3 regions of the Streptomyces sp. NPDC048523 genome follow, and region 1 is predicted to be linked to each of the others. Evidence: riboswitches for the same ligand, from Rfam matches in the RefSeq annotation. Region 1 holds a riboswitch; each other region holds the start of a gene.
The links. A riboswitch is a leader RNA that binds a small molecule or an ion and turns the genes downstream of it on or off. The one in region 1 is predicted to bind S-adenosylmethionine.
Positions count from the first base shown of each region.

Region 1 (6,651 bases):
GAGTTCCAGACCGAGATCGCCAAGGCCGCCCTGATGATCGTCCGCATCCAGCCGGACAACATCAAGGACAAGCGCGAGCTCGAGTGGTCGTACGAGGGAATCGTCGCGTACTCGAAGATCTGCACCCACGTCGGTTGCCCGATCTCCCTGTACGAGCAGCAGACGCACCACGTGCTCTGCCCCTGCCACCAGTCCACCTTCGACCTGTCCGACGGTGCCCGGGTGATCTTCGGCCCCGCCGGTCACGCCCTGCCGCAGCTGCGCATCGGCGTGAACGACCAGGGTTACCTCCAAGCGCTCGGCGACTTCGAGGAGCCCGTCGGTCCTGCTTTCTGGGAGCGCGGATGAGTACTACAGAGTCCTCCGAGTCCCGCGCACGCGGGAAGGCACCGGCCGGCGAGCGCGTCGCCGACTGGGCCGACGGCCGACTGGGGATCTACTCCCTGGCCAAGGCCAACATGCGCAAGATCTTCCCCGACCACTGGTCGTTCATGCTGGGCGAGGTCTGCCTCTACAGCTTCATCATCATCATCCTCACGGGTGTGTACCTGACGCTGTTCTTCCACCCGTCGATGAACGAGGTGGAGTACCACGGCAGCTACGTCCCGCTGCAGGGCCAGCTGATGTCCGAGGCGTTCAACTCGACCATGCACATCTCCTTCGATGTGCGCGGTGGTCTGCTGATCCGGCAGATCCACCACTGGGCGGCGCTGATCTTCCTCGCCGGCATGTTCGTGCACATGATGCGTGTGTTCTTCACGGGCGCGTTCCGCAAGCCGCGTGAGGTCAACTGGCTGTTCGGCTTCCTGCTGTTCGTCCTGGGCATGTTCACCGGCTTCACCGGTTACTCGCTCCCGGACGACCTGCTCTCCGGCACCGGTGTCCGCTTCATGGAGGGCGCGATCCTGTCCGTGCCGATCGTCGGCACGTACCTGTCGTTCTTCCTGTTCGGCGGCGAGTTCCCGGGCGGCGACTTCGTGGCCCGCTTCTACTCGATCCACGTGCTGCTGCTGCCGGGCATCATGCTCGGCCTGGTCGTCGGCCACCTGATCCTGGTCTTCTACCACAAGCACACACAGTTCGCGGGCCCCGGAAAGACCAACAACAACGTCGTCGGCATGCCGCTGCTGCCGGTCTACATGGCCAAGGCCGGAGGCTTCTTCTTCCTGGTCTTCGGTGCCATCGCGGCCATCGCGGCCATCGCCTCGATCAACCCGATCTGGGCGATGGGCCCCTACCGTCCCGACCAGGTGTCCACGGGCGCCCAGCCGGACTGGTACATGGGCTTCTCCGAGGGCCTGATCCGTGTCATGCCGGGCTGGGAGATCAACTTCTGGGGTCACACGCTCGTCCTGGGCGTGTTCATCCCGCTGATCATCTTCCCGCTGGTCCTGGTCGCCATCGCGGTCTACCCGTTCATCGAGTCCTGGGTCACCGGCGACAAGCGCGAGCACCACATCCTGGACCGCCCGCGCAACGCTCCGACGCGTACCGCGTTCGGTGTCGCGTGGATCACCTGGTACATGGTGCTGCTGATCGGTGGTGGCAACGACCTGTTCGCCACGCACTTCCACCTGTCGATCAACTCGATCACCTGGTTCGTCCGGGTCGCGTTCTTCGTCGCCCCGGTCGTGGCGTTCATCATCACCAAGCGGATCTGCCTCGGCCTGCAGCGCCGCGACAAGGACAAGGTGCTGCACGGCCGAGAGTCCGGCATCATCAAGCGCCTGCCGCACGGTGAGTTCATCGAGGTGCACGAGCCGCTCAGCCAGGAGCAGCTGCACACGCTCACGGCGCACGAGCAGTACAAGCCGGCCGAGATCGGCCCCACGGTCGACGAGAACGGCGTCGAGCGCAAGGTCAAGGGCTCCGAGAAGCTGCGCGCCAAGCTGAGCGAGGCGTACTACGGCGACGAGTCCCAGATCGCCAAGCCGACCGTCGAGGAGTACAAGGAGATCACGAGCGGCCACGGCCACCACTGATCGCTGCGCTCGCCACGCGCGGTGGAAGGGCCCGTCCGACACCCCGGACGGGCCCTTCGCCGTGCCACGAGGAGGGGCGGGTGCGGGCCGGTGGGGGCTGGGCGCGCCCGCGCGGCGGAGCCGCACATCGATACAGCCCCGCGCCCCTGGGCGGTTGCGGTCACCCCGCGCCAGGACGAACCGTTGGAGGGCTCCGTCCGAACACCGGACGGGGCCCCTTTGCCGTGCTCCGCGCTGGATAGGGTGTGGGCACACTTTTCTACGACATCTGGAGCGGCCCCATGAGCGCTGTGACCCCCGCTGGAGGCGACACCGCGGCGGGCCGTTCCTGGCCCGAGGTACTGAACGCCCTGCTGTACGGCCGTGACCAGAGTGCCGACGCGACGGCGTGGGCGATGGACCGGATCATGCAGGGCGAGGCGACCGACGCGCAGATCGCCGGCTTCGTGGTCGCCCTCCGGGCCAAGGGCGAGACGGTCGAGGAGATCAACGGACTCGTCCGGACGATGTACGCGCACGCCAACGTGATCGAGGTCCCGGGGCGGACGGTGGACATCGTCGGCACCGGCGGCGACGGTGCCAAGACCGTAAACATCTCCACCATGTCGGCGATCGTCGTGGCCGGCACCGGCGCCACGGTCGTCAAGCACGGCAACCGGGCCGCCTCCTCCGCGTCCGGTGCTTCGGACGTCCTGGAGCAGCTCGGCGTCAACCTGGAGCTGACCCCGCAGCGGGTCGCCGAGGTGGCCGGAGAGGCCGGGATCACGTTCTGCTTCGCGATCAAGTTCCACCCGGCGCTGCGTCACGCGGGCGCCGCCCGCGGCCAGTTGGGCATCCGCACGGTGTTCAACATCCTCGGCCCGCTGACCAACCCCGCCCGCGTGCGGTCCCAGGCGGTCGGGGTCGCGGATCCGCGCATGGCGCCGGTCGTCGCGGGCGTCTTCGCCGAGCGCGGTCACTCCTCCCTCGTCTTCCGCGGTGACGACGGCCTCGACGAGCTGACGACCACGTCGACCTCCCGCGTCTGGGTCGTCCGCGACGGCAAGGTCACCGAGGAGAGCTTCGACCCCCGGGACGCCGGCCTCGACCTGGTGCCGGTGGAGGCCCTGCGGGGCGGTGACCCGGCGTACAACGCGGAGGTCGCACGCCGCCTGCTGGACGGCGAGAAGGGCCCGGTCCGGGACGCCGTACTCCTGAACTCGGCGGCCGCGCTGGTGGCCCTGGACCCGGGTTCGGGCACGCTGGCCGAGCAACTGAGGGCCGGGATGGACAAGGCCGCCGAGGCGATCGATTCGGGGTCGGCGAAGCGGACGCTGGAGCGCTGGGTGGCCGCGAGCAACGCATAGCGTTCACCAGGTGTCGTCCCGCGATCCGGACACGGGTTGCGGGACGACGATCATTTCACGTACGTTCTTTGACCAGGTCATGAGTGACAGTCATGAGGCCCCGGCCGACTGTCCGGCAACCCTCCGTCCGTGGCGGGGTGCCCCGGGTGAAGACCAGGCCGTAGGCAGCGAGGTCTACGGCAAGCGCGGATCCCTCACGAACCAGGGATCCTGGTCGTTCGAGGAGTCTTCCGTGAGCAACCGAATGCGATAGGGCGCAGAGCCCCCCTCCGCACACCCCTCTCACCTTTCACCTTTCACGGGAGTCCCCCATGTCTGTCTCCACCGCTGCCGCCGTCCAGACCATTTGTGCGCCCCTGCCCGTTCTGGGACGAGATGTCACCGTCCCGCTGGTCACCGGCGGCGAAGTCACCTACGCCGCCCTCGACTACGCGGCCAGCGCACCCGCCCTCCAGCGGGTCTGGGACGACGTGGCGGCGTACGCGCCCTACTACGGCAGCGTGCACCGCGGGGCCGGCTACCTCTCCCAGCTGTCGACCGACCTGTTCGAGAACGCCCGCAGGACGGTCACCGAGTTCCTCGACTGCCGCGACGACGACCAGCTGATCTTCACCCGGTCGACCACCGACTCGCTCAACCTCCTCGCCGCGGCGCTCCCCGCCGACTGTCAGGTCTTCGTCTTCGAGACCGAGCACCACGCGAGCCTGCTGCCCTGGAAGGACGCCCGGGTCAGCTACCTGGACGCCCCGCGCACCCCGCGCCAGGCCGTCCAGACCCTGGAGAAGGCCCTCGCCGACCGGGACCCCCAGGGCCCGGCCCTGGTGTGCGTCACCGGCGCCTCCAACGTCACCGGTGAGCTGTGGCCCGTACGGGAACTCGCGGCGGCCGCGCACGCCCACGGCGCCCGGATCGTGCTCGACGCGGCCCAGCTCGCCCCGCACCACCCGGTGAGCGTCCGTGACCTCGACGTCGACTGGGTCGCCTTCTCCGGCCACAAGCTCTACGCCCCCTTCGGCTCTGGTGTCCTGGCCGGCCGCGCCGACTGGCTCCGGGCCGCCGACCCCTACCTCGCCGGCGGCGGCGCCAGCCGCAAGGTCACCCGGCGCGAGGACGGCGGAGTGGACGTGGAGTGGCACGACAGCGCCGCCCGCCACGAGGCCGGCTCCCCGAACGTCATCGGCGCCTACTCCATCGCGTCGGCCTGCAAGGCGCTGACCGAGGCCGGCTTCGACACCCTGGTCGCCCGCGAGCAGCACCTGATCGAGAAGGTGAAGGCCGGCCTCGCCGAGGTCCCCGAGGTCCGCGTCCTGTCCCTCTTCGGCGACGACGCCCCCCGTGTCGGCGTGATCTCCTTCGTCGTCGAGGGCTGGAACAGCTCCCACTTCGCGGCCGCCCTCTCCGCCGAGTACGGCATCGGCGTCCGCGACGGCCTCTTCTGCGCCCACCCCCTCGTCCGCACCCTCCTCGGCAGCGACCCGCAGTCCCAGGGCGAGTGCGGCGCCCCCGAGGCCGCGCCCGGCGAGAAGTCCCTCAACGCGATCCGGGTGAGCTTCGGCGCGGGCACCCCGGACGAGCACGTGGAGCGGTTCGTGCAGGCCGTGAAGGAACTGGTCGCGGACGGTGCGAAGTGGACGTACCGCACCGAGGACGGCCGCTGCGTCCCCGCCGTCTGACGGACCGGAGTCCACCGCGCGTATACGCTCCCCTCAGCAACCGTCCGGAAAGCAGGGGGAGCACGGGGTGCAGGAGCTGCGCGAGACGGACCCGCCGGCCATCGGGCCCTACGCGGTCCTGGGCAGACTCGGGTCCGGCGGCATGGGCGAGGTGTATCTCGCCGAGGCCCGGGGCGGGCTGCGGCTGGCCGTGAAGGTCGTACGGGCCGAACACGCCGAGGACCGCACCTTCCGTGCCCGGTTCCGGCACGAGGTACGGGCCGCGCAGACCGTCGGCGGGGCCGGCACGTACACCGCGCGGGTCGTGGACGCCGACACCGAGGCGGCCCGTCCCTGGATGGCGACCGAGTTCGTGGCGGGACCCAACCTGCGGGACGCCGTGCTCGACCGGGGACCGCTGCCCGCGGACGCGGTACGGCTGCTGGCGGCCGCGCTCGCCGAGGCGCTCGCCGCGATCCACGCCAAGGGGCTGGTGCACCGGGACCTCAAGCCCTCCAACATCCTGCTCGCGCCGGACGGCCCCCGGGTCATCGACTTCGGGATCGTCCGGGCCCTGGAAGGCACGGCCCTGACCCGGACCGGAGTGGTCGTCGGCTCGGTCGGCTATCTCTCGCCCGAGCAGATCCGCAACGGCGCCCAGGTGGTGCCGGCCAGTGACGTCTTCTCCCTGGGCGCGGTCCTCGCCTACGCGTCCGGCGGCAAGGAACCCTTCGGCGAGGGGCAGGATTCGGTCGTTCTGCTGCGGATCCTGACCGGTGACGTGGACCTGTCCGCCGTACCGGAGGAGCAGCTGCCACTGGTGGAGGCGTGTCTGCGGGACGACCCCGGCGCCCGGCCGACCCCCGCGGAGCTGGTCGCGGCCGCGGGGCACACCACAGTCTCGCTGCGCGAGAGCCTGCGGCCGGGGTGGTACGGATCCGGTGCCGTGAAGGAGCCCCGGACCGTGCGGAGCGGGGCGCGCTGGGTTCCCGGGCACGACTCGGGGGAGCGGGAGAGCCGCGTCGAGTACGTGGCGCCGCCGACCGCCACGGACATCCCCGCGGTCACCGATGTGACACCGGCCCCTGCCCCGCCGTCGCGGCGCCGGCTGTTGCGGGCCGTGGCGGGCGGCGCCGGGGTCGTGGCGGCCGGCGGACTGGGCGGGTGGCTGTGGCTGCGGGACGCGCCGGACGGATCCGTGCAGGCGGGGGCCCCGGGCACGCCGGCGACGGGCTGGCAGTACAAGGTCCAGGGCCTCGGCGGACGGCGCGGCCCCTGTGCGGCCGTCTCGCCCGACGGCACGCGGGTGTACGTCGGCGGCACGGACCGCGCGCTGCACGCGCTGGACCTGGACGGACGGACCGTATGGCGGACCTCGCTCGGCGCGGAGGCCATGTCCCCGCTCGCCACCGCCGACGGCGTGTACTGCCTGCTGGAGGACGGCCAGGAGGGCTCCTCCAAGCTGTGCGCGCTCGGCCGGGGCGGCAAGGTCCGCTGGACCAGGCGGTTCGCCGGAAACGGTCAGTTCCCGGTCGCCGCCGGCCGACTGGTCCTGGTGTCCTACGGCGACGGCTCGGACGCGGGCGGGGTGCGGGCCTACGCCCCCGACGGCAGCGTGCGCTGGTCCACGCCGACCGGACCGGCACCCACCGGTGAGCCCCTGGTGGCGGA
Region 1 is NZ_JBICWQ010000002.1:267,784-274,434, reverse strand. Features, by position in the region: gene ACGFWE_RS10195 (Rieske 2Fe-2S domain-containing protein) at 1-348, shown strand, start outside; gene ACGFWE_RS10190 (cytochrome bc complex cytochrome b subunit) at 345-1,982, shown strand; gene trpD (anthranilate phosphoribosyltransferase) at 2,264-3,328, shown strand; SAM riboswitch class IV at 3,404-3,520, shown strand; gene ACGFWE_RS10180 (aminotransferase class V-fold PLP-dependent enzyme) at 3,640-5,001, shown strand; gene ACGFWE_RS10175 (PQQ-binding-like beta-propeller repeat protein) at 5,069-6,651, shown strand, end outside.

Region 2 (6,651 bases), on a different contig from region 1:
TACCGAAGGTAATGACCAGTCATACGGTCACCCGCCGGCGACCGCCGGGATGATGGAGACTCCGGCCCCGTCGGGCGTCGCCGTCTCCAGCCCCTGCTCGAACCGCACATCGTCGTCGTTCACGTACACATTCACGAACCGCCGCAGCTTGCCCTGGTCGTCGAGAACACGCGCCGCGATACCGGTGTGGTTCTTCTCCAGATCGGCGATGACCTCGGCGAGGGTCCCACCCTCGGCCTGCACCTCGGCCTTGCCGCCGGTGTAGGTGCGCAGGATGGTGGGGATGCGGACGTTGACGCTCATGCGAGGCCAGCCTCTCGGAAAGAGTCCAGATTCGGACGGATCGTGGCGGTGAGCCCGGTACCGGCCACCGCGTCCAGGGTCTTGAGACCGTCGCCGGTGTTCAGCACCACCGTGGTCTTCGTCGGGTCGAGGACGCCGTTCTCGATCAGCTTGCGGGTCACACCCACCGTCACGCCACCCGCGGTCTCCGCGAAGATCCCCTCGGTCCGCGCCAGGAGCTTGATCGCGTCGACGATCTGCTCGTCGTTCACGTCCTCCACCGCACCGCCGGTACGACGCGCGATGTCCAGCACGTACGGACCGTCCGCGGGGTTGCCGATCGCGAGGGACTTGGCGATGGTGTCCGGCTTCTGGGGGCGGACCACGTCGTGCCCGGCCTTGTACGCCACCGACACCGGCGAGCACCCCTCGGCCTGCGCGCCGAAGATCTTGTACGGCCTGTCCTCGACGAGCCCGAGCTTGATCAGCTCCTGCAGACCCTTGTCGATCTTCGTGAGCTGCGAGCCGGAGGCGATCGGCACGACCAGCTGGTCGGGCAGCTGCCAGCCCAGCTGCTCGCAGATCTCGTACGCCAGGGTCTTGGACCCCTCCGCGTAGTACGGCCGCAGGTTGACGTTGACGAAGCCCCAGCCCTCGCCCGCCGGGTCGCCGATCAGCTCGGAGCAGAAGCGGTTCACGTCGTCGTAGTTGCCCTCGATGCCGACGAGCTCGCCGCCGTAGATCGCGGCCATGACGACCTTGCCCTGTTCCAGGTCGTGCGGGATGAACACGCAGGAGCGGAAGCCGGCCCGGGCCGCGGCGGCACCCACGGCGCCGGCCAGGTTGCCGGTGGAGGAGCAGGAGAGGGTGGTGAAGCCGAAGGCGCGGGCGGCCTCGATGGCCTGCGCGACGACGCGGTCCTTGAAGGAGTGCGTCGGGTTGCCGGAGTCGTCCTTGATGTACAGGCCGCCGGTGACGCCGAGCTCGCGGGCGAGGTTGTCGGCCTTGACGAGGTGGGTCCAGCCGGGGTTGATGTTCGGCTTGTCGGCCACGTCCGCGGGGACGGGCAGCAGCGGGGCGTAGCGCCAGATGTTCGAAGGTCCCGCCTCGATGCGCTTGCGGAGCTCCTCGGTTTCGTAGGCCGAGAAGTCGTACGCGATCTCGAGCGGGCCGAAACACTCCTCGCAGGCGAAGACCGGGCCGAGCGGGACGCGGTGGCCGCATTCGCGGCAGCTCAGTGCCGCGGCGGGACCCAGATCGACGGAGTTCGTGGTGCTTGCAACAGTCTGCGCAGCCATGGAGGCGAGGCCCTTTCTCCTCATCTTCCTCACGACGCACTTCGCCGTGAGACGGATTTGGCACCTTCCCGAGTCGGGAGCCTCGCGGAGACGATCGTCAGCGATCGCTACGAGAACCGACTGGAGGGTTGCCGGGGCTTCATCGGGCCGTATCCCTCTGCCCCTCTGGATGAGCGGTATGAAGTTGTTAACGGCGGCCACCCAGGACATGCGATGGTCATCCGCGTTGTTCAAGACTGTAACCGACGACCAGGACAGTTGAGAGAGACGTCCGAACCGCGAGATGGATCACACGCTAAGGAGCCGCGCACTGTGCTGAACGAAGTCGAGCGCTGGCTGGCCACCAGGTCCTGGTCCGCGACTGATCGCCCGCTCCACCGGATCATGGCCGCGAAGCGGAGCTCGGGGCAGACCGTCAGTGTCGTCCTGCCCGCGCTCAACGAGGAGGAGACGGTCGGTGACATCGTCGCCGTGATCCGTCATGACCTCATGCAACAGGTCCCGCTCGTCGACGAGATCGTCGTCGTCGACTCGGGATCCACCGACCGCACGTCCGAGGTCGCGGCCGCGGCCGGGGCGCGGGTCGTCCACCGCGACGACATCCTCCCGCGCATACCCACCGTGCCCGGCAAGGGCGAGGTCCTGTGGCGCTCCCTGCTGGTCACCAGCGGGGACATCGTCTGCTTCATCGACGCCGACCTGAAGGAGTTCTCCTCGGACTTCGTCTCCGGCATCGTCGGCCCGCTGCTCACCGATCCCGGGGTCGACCTGGTCAAGGGCATGTACGACCGTCCCCTGGGCGGCGCCGCCGGGCAGGGCGGCCGGGTCACCGAGCTCATGGCGCGCCCGCTGCTGAACATGCACTGGCCCCAGTTGGCCGGTTTCGTGCAGCCGCTGGGCGGCGAGTACGCGGCCCGGCGCTCGTTGCTGGAGCAGCTCCCGTTCCCCGTGGGCTACGGCATCGAGCTGGGCATGCTGGTCGACGCTCTGCACCTGGTCGGCCTCGACGCCCTCGCCCAGGTCGACGTCGGGGTGCGCAAGCACCGCCACCAGGACGGCCAGGCCCTGGGCCGGATGTCCGCCGCGATCTACCGCACCGCCCAGCTGAGGCTGGCCCGCGGCCATATGATCCGGCCCGCCCTCACCCAGTTCGAGCGGGGCCGGGACGGCTTCGAGCCGCGGACGTACTCCGTGGACACCGAGGAGCGGCCGCCGATGGTGGAGATCGCGGAGTACGCGGAGCGGAAGGTCGCGTAAGTGCGCGGAAGTGCGCAACCGCACGTTTGAGCGTTTGGGGGCCGGGCTAGGTTGAGGCGTATGGCGTCAACCAACAGTGCTGCTCAGGTGCTGGTCGCGTCCAACCGCGGCCCGGTCTCGTACGAAGTGCGCGAGGACGGCTCGCTGCATGCCAAACGCGGTGGCGGCGGGCTGGTCTCGGGCCTGTCGGCGATCGGCTCCGACGCGGGCTCCCTGTGGGTGTGCTCGGCGCTCGGCGACGGCGACCGCGAGGCGGTCCGGCGCGGGGTCGGCGAGGCGGGGGTCCGCATGCTCGACATCCCGGCCGACGTGCACGCCGACGCGTACAACGGCATCGCCAACTCGGTGTTGTGGTTCGTCCACCACCTGCTGTACCAGACCCCGCTGGAGCCGTCCTTCGACGCGGAGTTCCGGCGGCAGTGGGCGTCGTACGAGACGTACAACCGCGCGTTCGCCGAGGCGCTGGCCCAGGAGGCGGCCGAGGGGGCGGCGGTCCTGGTCCAGGACTACCACCTGTGCCTGGTGCCGGGCATGCTCCGTGAACTCCGTCCCGACCTGCGCATCGCCCACTTCTCGCACACGCCGTGGGCGCCGGTGGACTACTTCCGGATGCTGCCCGACGACATCGCGGGCCGGCTCCTGCGCGGCATGCTGGGCGCCGACCGGCTCGGCTTCCTCACCCGGCGTTGGGCGGATGCCTTCACGGCCTGCTGTACGGAGCTCGCGGACGGGCTCGGCGAGACCCGGATCGGGGTGCACGGGCTGGGCGCGGACGCGGACTTCCTGCGCGCCCGTTCCCACGAGGCCGATGTCGAGGAACGCATCGTCGGACTGCGCGAGGAGATCGGCGCGGGCCGGAAGACGATCGTGCGGGTGGACCGGACCGAGCTGTCCAAGAACATCGTGCGCGGGCTGCGGGCCTACCGGCGGCTGCTGGAGTCGCGGCCGGAGTGGCGGGAGCGGGTCGTGCACGTGGCGTTCGCGTATCCGTCGCGGCAGGACCTGGCGGTGTACCGGGACTACACGGCCGAGGTGCAGCGGGTGGCGGAGGAGATCAACGACACGTTCGGCACACCGGGCTGGACGCCGGTCCTGCTGAATCTGAAGGACGACTTCGCGCGCTCCCTCGCCGCGTACCGGCTGGCCGACGTGGCGCTGGTCAACCCCATCCGGGACGGCATGAACCTGGTCGCGAAGGAGGTGCCGGTGGTGTCCGACGAGGGGTGCGCGCTGGTGCTGTCGCGGGAGGCCGGGGCGTACGAGGAGTTGGGTGACGACGCGATCGTGGTGAACCCGTACGACGTCGAGCAGACGGCGGCGGCCCTGCACGAGGCCCTGACGATGCCGGCCCACGAACGGGTGGAACGCGCGAAGAGGCTCACCGCGGCGGCGACGGCACTCCCGCCGGCCCAGTGGTTCCTGGACCAGCTGAACGCCCTGAAGACACTGAACGGGTGAGCATGAACCTTCCTACACCCACCACGCCTGCCGGGCGGGACGGTCTGCGGGCGCTTCTCGCGGAGCCGCGGCGGGCGGTGATCGGCCTTGACTTCGACGGGACGCTGGCGCCGATCGTGGCGGATCCGGAGCAGGCGCGGGCGCACCCCGAGGCGGTGGCCGTCCTCGCCGCCCTCGCACCGAAGGTGGCCTCCGTCGCGGTGATCACCGGTCGCCCGGCCGAGATCGCGGTCCGTTACGGCGGCTTCGCGGGCGTACCCGGCCTGGAGCACCTGACCGTCCTGGGCCACTACGGCGCGGAACGCTGGGACGCGGCGACGGGCGAGGTCACGGCGCCCGAGCCGCATCCCGGCGTGGCCGCGGTCCGTGCCGAGCTGCCGGAGCTCCTCGACGGGACCGGCGCCTGGGTCGAGGAGAAGGGCGGCCGGGCGGTGGCCGTGCACACTCGCCGCGCCCCGGACCCGCAGGCCGCGTTCGACGCCCTCCGCACCCCTCTCGGCGACCTGGCCGCCCATCACGGCCTGATCGTCGAGCCGGGCCGACTGGTCCTGGAACTGCGCCCCCCGGGCATGGACAAGGGCGTGGCCCTGCTGACCCACGTCCGCGACCTGTCCGCCGGCTCCGTCCTCTACGCCGGCGACGACCTGGGCGACCTGCCCGCCTTCGCCGCGGTCGACCAACTCCGCGGCGCCGGCACCCCCGGCCTCCTGGTGTGCAGCGGCAGCGACGAGGTGGCGGAACTGCGCAAGCGGGCGGACCTGGTGGTGGACGGCCCGGCCGGTGTGGTGGGCCTGCTGCGGGACCTGGCGGAACGGCTCGCCTGACCCGCGGCCGACCCGCGGCCGACCCGCGGCCGACCCGCGGCCGACGTTCAGCCGGCCCTCAGCGCTCCGCCCGCCGGGCCTCCCGCACCCTCCGCAGCCGGTTCACCGTCACCGGGTCGAAGACGAGCGCGCGTTCGTCGTCGAGCAGGGCGTTGAGCAGCTGGTAGTAGCGGACCGGCGCCAGGCCGAGTTCCTCGCGTATCGCCCGCTCCTTGGCGCCGGGCCCCGCGAAGGAGCGTCGCTCCAGCGCGAGGATGTCCCGCTCCCGGCGGTCGAGTTCCGCATGCTCCATGCCCCCGACCGTAACGCCCGCCACTGACAGCGCCTACAGGGCGCCTACTCGGCGTTCCGCGCGGTCAGCTGCAACGCGCGCAGCACCTCCGTGGGGTCCCCGTCGGAGCTCACCGCGGAGCCGATCCGCCGCTTCACGGCCGCGCTGACCGAGGCCCAGGACGTCTTGCCCACCGGAGGCAGCTCCGCGGAGGGCAGCGCGTCGAGGAAGGGCTTGAGGTCGGCGTCCCGGGAGGCCCTGCTCATGACCTCGGAGGCGGAGTTGGTCACCGGCAGCAGGTCGTACTCCCGCGAGAAGGCGAGCACGTTCTTCTCGCTGTAGACGAAGTCGAGGAAGTCGCCCACCTGCTCGGCGTGCCCGTTCTGCTTGAAGGCCATCATCCAGTCGGCGACCCCCATGGAGTTCTTGGTCGGCCGGTCGGCGCCGGGCATGGGCACCATCCCGAACTTCACCCCCTTCTCGGCGGCGATCTTCATCAGCGAGGGGTGCCCGTTGAGCATTCCGACGTCCCCGGCGGCGAACGCCGAGAACGCGGCGGCCCGGTTCAGGTTCTCGGGTGCGACCGGACCGGTCAGTCCCTTGCCGACGAGGTCGTCCTTGAGCCAGGTCAGCGTCGCGATGTTCTCGTCGGAGTCGATGCCGTACGTGCCGACGTCGTCGACGTACCCGCCGCCCCCGCTCAGCAGCCACTGCATGGTCTCGGCCTGCGCCTCCTCGGGGCCGAGCGGCAGCGCGTACGGGTACTTCACCCCGTCCGCCTTGAGCGCCTCGGCGTCGGCGGCCAGCTGCTTCCACGTCTTCGGCGGGGTGAGCCCGGCGTCGGCGAAGAGCGTCTTGTTGTAGAAGAGCAGCCGGGTCGACGCGGCGAACGGCATCCCGTACTGCATGCCGTTGATCCGTCCCGCGGAGCCGAGCTGGGCGACGAAGTCGGCCTGCTCCCGGATCCCGATCAGGTCGTCGGCCTTGTAGAGCAGCCCCTTGTCCGCGTAGTCGGCGTACGCGCCGATCTGCGCCATGTCGGGAGCCTTCCCGGCGTCGACCAGTTCCTTGACCTTGCGGTCGACATCGGTCCACGAGTACACGCTGACGTCGACCTTCACGCCGGAGTGCCGGGACTCGTACTCCTTGACGAGCTCGTCCCAGTACTTCTGGGAGCTGTTCGCCGAGCTGTCGCCGTAGTCGGCGGCGACCAGCTTCAGCGTCACCTCGTCCGATCCTTCGCCCATCCCGCAGCCACCGA
Region 2 is NZ_JBICWQ010000006.1:457,372-464,022, forward strand. Features, by position in the region: gene ACGFWE_RS31405 (MoaD/ThiS family protein) at 28-303, opposite strand; gene thrC (threonine synthase) at 300-1,580, opposite strand; SAM riboswitch class I at 1,598-1,756, opposite strand; gene ACGFWE_RS31415 (glucosyl-3-phosphoglycerate synthase) at 1,893-2,837, shown strand; gene ACGFWE_RS31420 (trehalose-6-phosphate synthase) at 2,898-4,295, shown strand; gene otsB (trehalose-phosphatase) at 4,298-5,119, shown strand; gene ACGFWE_RS31430 (DUF3263 domain-containing protein) at 5,178-5,411, opposite strand; gene ACGFWE_RS31435 (extracellular solute-binding protein) at 5,456-6,651, opposite strand, start outside.
Region 2: another riboswitch for S-adenosylmethionine. It lies ahead of thrC (threonine synthase); the one in region 1 lies ahead of ACGFWE_RS10180 (aminotransferase class V-fold PLP-dependent enzyme).

Region 3 (6,651 bases), on a different contig from region 1:
TGCAGGCGTTCACCCGACCGCCCGGCATTCTCCTGCTCGGCGCGGATCTCGGCGACGATCGCGCGGGCCTGGCCGCTGTCGTGCGGAGTGACGTAGCCGACGTCGGCCTGGCGGGCGATGAGCCGGTAGGGGACGGTCTGGTGGCCCAGGGCGGTGACCAGGGGCTGGCCCTGCGGCGGGCGCGGGGTGATGGAGGGGCCCTTGACGCTGAAATGCTTTCCCTGGAAGTCGATGTAGTGCAGCTTGTCCCGGTCGATGAAACGGCCGGTGGCCGCATCCCGGATCTCGGCGTCGTCCTCCCAGCTGTCCCACAGCCGGCGCACCACCTCCACGTGGTCGGCGGCCTCGTCGAAGAGGTCGCTGACGAGTTCCTGGGCCCCGGGACTGTCGTAGGCCTCGATCGAAGGGATGGTGCGGCGCCCGAAGTGCGCGGCCTCGTTGGGGCGCGCGGTGATCTGGACGCGCACGCCCGCCCGGCCGCTGCTGACGTAGTCCAGGGTCGCGATCGCCTTGGAGAGGTGGAACGGCTCGGTATGGGTGACCACCGCGGTCGGCACCAGCCCTATGTGCCGGGTCAGCGGGGCGATGCGGGAGGCGATGAGCACGGCGTCGAGGCGGCCACGGACCTGGTCGGTGCGTTCGTCCGGGTCGAGGAAGTGGGATGACTGCGGGCCCAGTCCGTCCTCGATGGTGACGAAGTCGAGCAGGCCACGCTCCGCCTCGGCGACCAGGTCGGCCCAGTATCCGGCGGTGAGCAGCTCTCGGGGCCGGGCCACCGGCTCACGCCAGGAAGCGGGGTGCCAGCCGGTGCCGTCCAGAGCGACGGCCAGATGCAGCAAGGGGGAAGAAGGGGACACGGGTGGGTGCCTTCCTGGAGATCCGTACGAGAAAGCCGGCCCGCGGGCGGGCGGGACACGGCGGCTGGGGCAGCTGAACGGGTCAGGAACAACAGAGCGCGGCGGACACGCGCAGGAGATCGATATGAGGCCGGGAGTGGAGGTGGACGGAGCGAAGTGTGCTGGTCACTCCCGTCACCTCCTCCTTCTGGGCGGCGCGGCGGCGCCCGGCAGATCTCGTCGTGAGTCACAACACCCCGGCCTCGCGGGATGTTCCCAAGCGTGCTGGTGCGGTGAGCGGCGGCATGCAGGAATGGGGCATCGCATGTGCGGTGGGCAGTGGTCCAGCCGGGTGGGCGGGCCCGGCCCCGGTGGGCCGGGACCGGGGCCGGGATTTGGGCCGGGCCAGACCGTGCTGCGCCCCCGTGCGAGGGGGCCGGACGCGGAGATGCCCGGCACGGGTTCCTGACGGTGTGTCAGGAGTTGTCGAGCGGCAGCCCGGGCGGGTTGACCTCCGACTTGGAGACGGCGTCGTGGGAGAGGTTCCACGCGGCGAGCCACTTGGCGTACTGACCGTTGTCGATCAGGTAGTTGATCGCGTCGGCGAGGGGCTTGGCGAGGCCGCTGCCCTTCTTGGCGGTCGCGGCGATCAGGCCCTGGAGCGTCTCACCGGCACCGGAGTACTGGCCCGCGATACGGGTCGCGTTGGGTGTGCTCGCGGTCTGGGTGACGTGGTAGGAGGAGTTGGGGCTGGGACCCAGGTAGGCGTCGATCTTGCCGCTGGCGAGGGCCAGGTAGATGCTGGGGCTGTCCTGGAAGTACTTGATGGTGAGCTTCTTGCCCTCCTTCTTCAGCTTGGCCTGCCACTCCAGCAGGATCCGCTCCTGGTTGGTGCCGGCGCCGACCGAGACCGTCTTGCCCGCGAGGGCCTCGTAGTCACCGTCGAAGGTCCACTTCGAGGTCTTGAGGGTCTCGAAGGCGAGGTCGTCCTTGCGGTAGGAGGCGAACTCGTACTTCTGCTTGCGCTCCTCGGTGTCGGTGATGTTGGAGAAGCCGACGTTCACCTTGCCGCTGTCGATGCCGACGAAGAGGTTCTCCCAGGTGAACCGCTTGACCTCGGGCTTCAGACCGAGGACGGCGGCGACCAGGCGGGCCAGGTCGCTCTCGGAGCCGGTGAGGGTCTTCTGGTCGCTGCCCACGAAGCCCAGCGGCGGAGAACCGGAGGGCAGGGTGCCGGAACCGATGACCAGCTTGCCGCTCTTCTTCACGGCGGCGGGCAGTTCGGCGCTGATGGACTTCACTTCGGCGACCTTGAGAGTGGTCTCCTTGGCGGCGCCGTTGGACAGGCGGCCCACGGTGACCGTGCCCGCGCTGTCGGTCGTCCTGGTGGCGGCGTCGCTGTCACCGCCGCAGGCGGCGAGCCCGCCCGCGAGGGTGGCGACGGTGGTCGCCGCGGTGATGCCGCGTATCAGGCTGCGTCGGGAGGGGTGAACGGGCATGGCTGTCCTTAGGAGTTGAGAGAGATGAGAGAAACAGGAGGTGGGTAAAGGGATTCAGAGGACCTTGCTCAGGAAGTCCCGGGTCCGCTCGTTGCGCGGCCGGTCGAGGACCTCGGAGGGCGGGCCCTGCTCGACGATGCGTCCGCCGTCGATGAAGACGACCCGGTCGGCGATCTCGCGGGCGAAGCCGATCTCGTGGGTGACGATGACGAGCGTGGTGCCGCTGGTCGCCAGGTCCTTGATGACGGCCAGGACCTCACCGACGAGTTCGGGATCGAGGGCGGAGGTCGGCTCGTCGAAGAGGATGACTCCCGGCCGCAGGGCGAGGGCGCGGGCGATGGCCACGCGCTGCTGCTGGCCTCCCGACAACTGCCGGGGGTAGGCGCCGGTCCGGTCGCCGAGCCCGACCCGGCCGAGGAGGTCGCGGGCCAGTTCCTGCGCCTGCGCCCTGCCGAGCTTGCCGGTCGCCACCGGCGCGGCGGCCACGTTGTCGAGGACGGTCAGGTGCGGGAAGAGGTTGAAGTTCTGGAAGACGAACCCGATGCGGCTGCGCTGGGCCAGGATGGCGCGCTCGCTGAGCTCCTTCAGCCGGTCGCCCTGCCGGCGGACGCCGATCAGCTCGTCGTTGACGCTGACATAACCGATCTCCGGCTTCTCCAGGTGGTTGATGACCCGCAGCAGGGTGGACTTCCCGGAGCCGGACGGGCCGAGGATCACGGTGACCTCGCCGGGCCGCACGGTCAGGTCGACCCCGTCCAGGACCCGGTGGGTGCCGTACCACTTGTGCACACCGTGCACTTCGAGCGCGACGGGGGTGATGTCGGTAACGGTCATATCGCGGTCTCCCTGCGGACGCGCGCCGTGAGGTCGGTGAGACCGGCGCGCAGTTTCTGGAGCGGGGTCGGCGGCAGGGAGCGGGTGGCACCGCGGGCGTAGTACCGCTCGACGTAGAACTGCACGACGGAGACGGCACTGGTCAGGATCAGGTACCAGACGGTGGCGACCAGCAGGAGCGGCACGATGTCTCCGGGGTAGGTGGAGCCCATGGACTGCACGGTGCCGAACAGGTCGAGCAGGGAGACGTAGAAGACGAGCGAGGTGCTCTTGATGAGGCCGATGAGCTGGTTGACGTAGTTCGGGGTGATCGAGCGCAACGCCTGCGGGAAGACGATCCTGCGGAACTGGTAGCCCTTCGGCAGACCGAGGGCCGAGGCCGCTTCGTGCTGGCCCTGGTCGACGGAGAGGATGCCGCCACGGACCACCTCCGCGGCGTAGGCGGCCTCGTTGAGGCTGAGGCCGATCACCGCGATGACCATGTCGGTGGCGAGCCGGGACTCGTCGAAGGAGAAGAAGGCCGGCCCGAAGGGGACACCCACGCTCAGCGTCTTGTACAGGGCGCTGAAGTTGTAGAGGAACAGCAGCAGGACGATCAGGGGAATGGAGCGCAGAGCCCACACATAGGTCCAGCTCACCGCCCGCAGCACCGGGCTCTTCGAGAGCCGGGCCAGGGCGAGCAGAATGCCGCCGACCAGGCCCAGCACCGCGCTGTAGGCGGCGACTTCAAGGGTGATCACCAGCCCGTCGAGGACGGTCGGCCGCAGGAACCAGTAGGCGAACCGGTCCCACTGGTAGAACGGGTTGGTCACCAGGCCGTGGACGAACTGTGCCGTCAGCACCAGGACGACGGCGGTGGCGATCCAGCGGCCCGGTCGCCGCAACGGCAGAACTCGCTGCGCCGCGAGCGGCTTTGACGGGGTGTCGGGCTGCGGCGGTGCCTCGGTGACGGACACTGCGGCGCCTGGGGGTTCACTCATGAGGGGCTCCGGCGGAGTCGGGTTTCCCCTGGGGCACGGCGAACACGGCGTACTACGGCGGCAGTACGGGATGCTCGGGCACCGGGGGCTGGGCGGACGACGGCACACCGCGAAGGCGGTGTTCGTCAGGAACGCGGGGGCTGCGGAGGCGGAACGTCAGCCCCGACAGCGGGCGCGGCCCGGTGCGGTACACAGTGCGCTGCTCACGCGGAGGAGATCGACGCTCCGGTCGGCCACGAGCACGTTCGTGTACGGCTGTACGCAGCCCGGGGAGCGGCGCGTGGCCGTCCTGGAGACTGCGTACATGTCCGTCACCGTGCTCTTCCGGCCCCTTGGGCCCTCGCGCTTACCGAAACGTCGTCCGGTCCGGTCGTCACCTGGGGCACCCCACCGCCGAGCGAGGGTTGCCGGTCAGCAAGCCAGGGCTTGTCGCTGACACTCATGACCGTTCTGGGCCGTAGTTAAGACAAATGCCCGAACGAATGTCAATCGTGGTCCAACAACTGGAACGGTCAGGGCGTGCGGGCGGTGTGCGAGGCCCAGTCCAGAATCTGTACGGCGGCCCCGGCGGCCTCCAGGCCCCGGCAGTGGGCGTGGTGCCGGCGGGCGATGCCGTCGAGGTCGAGGTGGCTGCCGAAGGCCGGGTGGGCGGTCAGCCGGCGGGCGTAGGCCCACAGGGTGGGGTGGTCGGCGATGCGCTGGACCGCGGCGGCGTCGAGGTGGTCGCGGTGCACGGTGTCGAGTTGCACGAGCGTGACCCACAACTCGACGTCGGTCGCCGTGATGTGATCCCGGATCAGATACGCGCGGCCTTCCAGCCAGCGCTCCAACGAGCCCAAGGTGTCCAGCAGTCGCTCCAGCGCGGCGACGCGGTCCGCGTCGTCGCCGCCCGCCGACCCGGCCTGCTGTGCGGCCTGCTCGATGGCCCTGCCCATCCGCTCGACGGCGTCGGTCTCCGACTCCGCTCCGCACGGGTACAGCGCCGGACGGCCGCCGCCGAAGTGCCGGGCGAGGTCGCGGGTGATGTCGGCGGCGTGGGTGCTGACGATCCGTCCCGACCAGTCGTCGCTGAGCACCGGCGCGACGGCCGCGCCGGTGTACCGGTGCGCGCTGGCCTCGTACAGCGGGCGCAGCGCGGAGTGCCCGCCGTCCGGACAGTCGGGGACCGGGTCCAGGAAGGTCACGGGACAGACGTCGTCGAGGCCGAGCAGGCTGTGCACGACGGCGATGCGCAGGCCGTCGGCACAGGCGGCGGCCAGATGGAGCCGGTAGCGGCGCGGCACGGCGTAGTGCCCACTGCGCGCGTCCCGTCCGATCCTGCCCCGGAACGCGGGGGCCGGGTGGGTGGCGGGGACATGGGCGAGCGGTGTGACGGACATAGGTCTCCCCAGGGTGTCGGTGCGCAGACGTACGCGCGGCGGAAGCGTCGTCGGGCCGGAAGTGGGGGTCGGGACAGGAAGGGGCGGCGGGGCGGCGGGGCGGCTGCGGCCGGGCTCAGCCCAGGGCCCTGATCGCGCTGCAGACACGCAGCAGGTCGATGTGCCGGCGGGAGGTCAGGAGAGGCGAAGGCCGAGGTGTACGGCTCACTCGGCCGATGGCCGGTTCAAGGCGCCCCATGTTTCCCTACCTGTTCACTAGGATTCCCATGTGGAGTGTCGATCGGGCCGGGGCGCACGTCAAGGGGGCGTCCACGAGGTGGGCGAACGCGGGGCCGCCGGAGCGCTCCTGGTCAGTGCGACTCGCGGCTGACCTCCGAGCCGCTGGAGCCGACGAGGAAGTCGAGGTCGGCGCCCCGGTCGGCCTGTTGGACGTGGTCGACGTACAGCCGCTCCCAGCCGCGCCTCGGGTTCGCGAAGCCCTCCACGGTGGCCGCGTTCGGGGTGCGGGCGGCGAGTTCGCCGGCGGGCACCTCCAGGTCGATGCGGCGGGCGGCGACGTCGAGGCTGATGACGTCGCCGGTCCGTACGAGGGCGAGCGGGCCGCCCGCCGCCGCCTCCGGGGCGACATGCAGCACGACGGTGCCGTACGCGGTGCCGCTCATCCGGCCGTCGCAGACGCGGACCATGTCCCGCACGCCCTGCTCCAGCAGCTTGGTGGGCAGCGGCATGTTGGCCACCTCGGGCATGCCCGGATAGCCCTTGGGTCCGCAGCCGCGCAGGACCAGGACGGAGTCGGCGTCGACGTCCAGGTCCGGGTCGTCGACGCGGGCGTGGAAGTCCTCGATGCTGTCGAAGACGACGGCCCGGCCCCGGTGGCGCAGCAGATGCGCCGAGGCCGCCGCGGGTTTGATCAGTGCCCCATCGGGTGCGAGGCTGCCGCGCAGGACGGCGATGCCGCCCTCCTCGACGAGCGGCCGGTCCCGGGTCCTGATCACCTCGGGGTCCCAGATCGGGGCGTCGGTGAGGTGGTCCACCAGGGGCCTTCCGGTCACCGTCAGCGCGTCGGGGTCCAGGAGGTCGGCGACCTCGCGCAGCACGGCGAGCAGTCCGCCGGCCCGGTGGA
Region 3 is NZ_JBICWQ010000001.1:924,919-931,569, forward strand. Features, by position in the region: gene ACGFWE_RS04230 (LLM class flavin-dependent oxidoreductase) at 1-857, opposite strand, end outside; gene ACGFWE_RS04235 (putative leader peptide) at 940-1,035, opposite strand; gene ACGFWE_RS04240 (transporter substrate-binding domain-containing protein) at 1,313-2,335, opposite strand; gene ACGFWE_RS04245 (amino acid ABC transporter ATP-binding protein) at 2,390-3,169, opposite strand; gene ACGFWE_RS04250 (amino acid ABC transporter permease) at 3,166-4,149, opposite strand; SAM riboswitch class IV at 4,487-4,596, opposite strand; gene ACGFWE_RS04255 (glutathione S-transferase family protein) at 4,662-5,528, opposite strand; gene ACGFWE_RS04260 (putative leader peptide) at 5,644-5,766, opposite strand; gene ACGFWE_RS04265 (IlvD/Edd family dehydratase) at 5,879-6,651, opposite strand, start outside.
Region 3: another riboswitch for S-adenosylmethionine. It lies ahead of ACGFWE_RS04250 (amino acid ABC transporter permease); the one in region 1 lies ahead of ACGFWE_RS10180 (aminotransferase class V-fold PLP-dependent enzyme).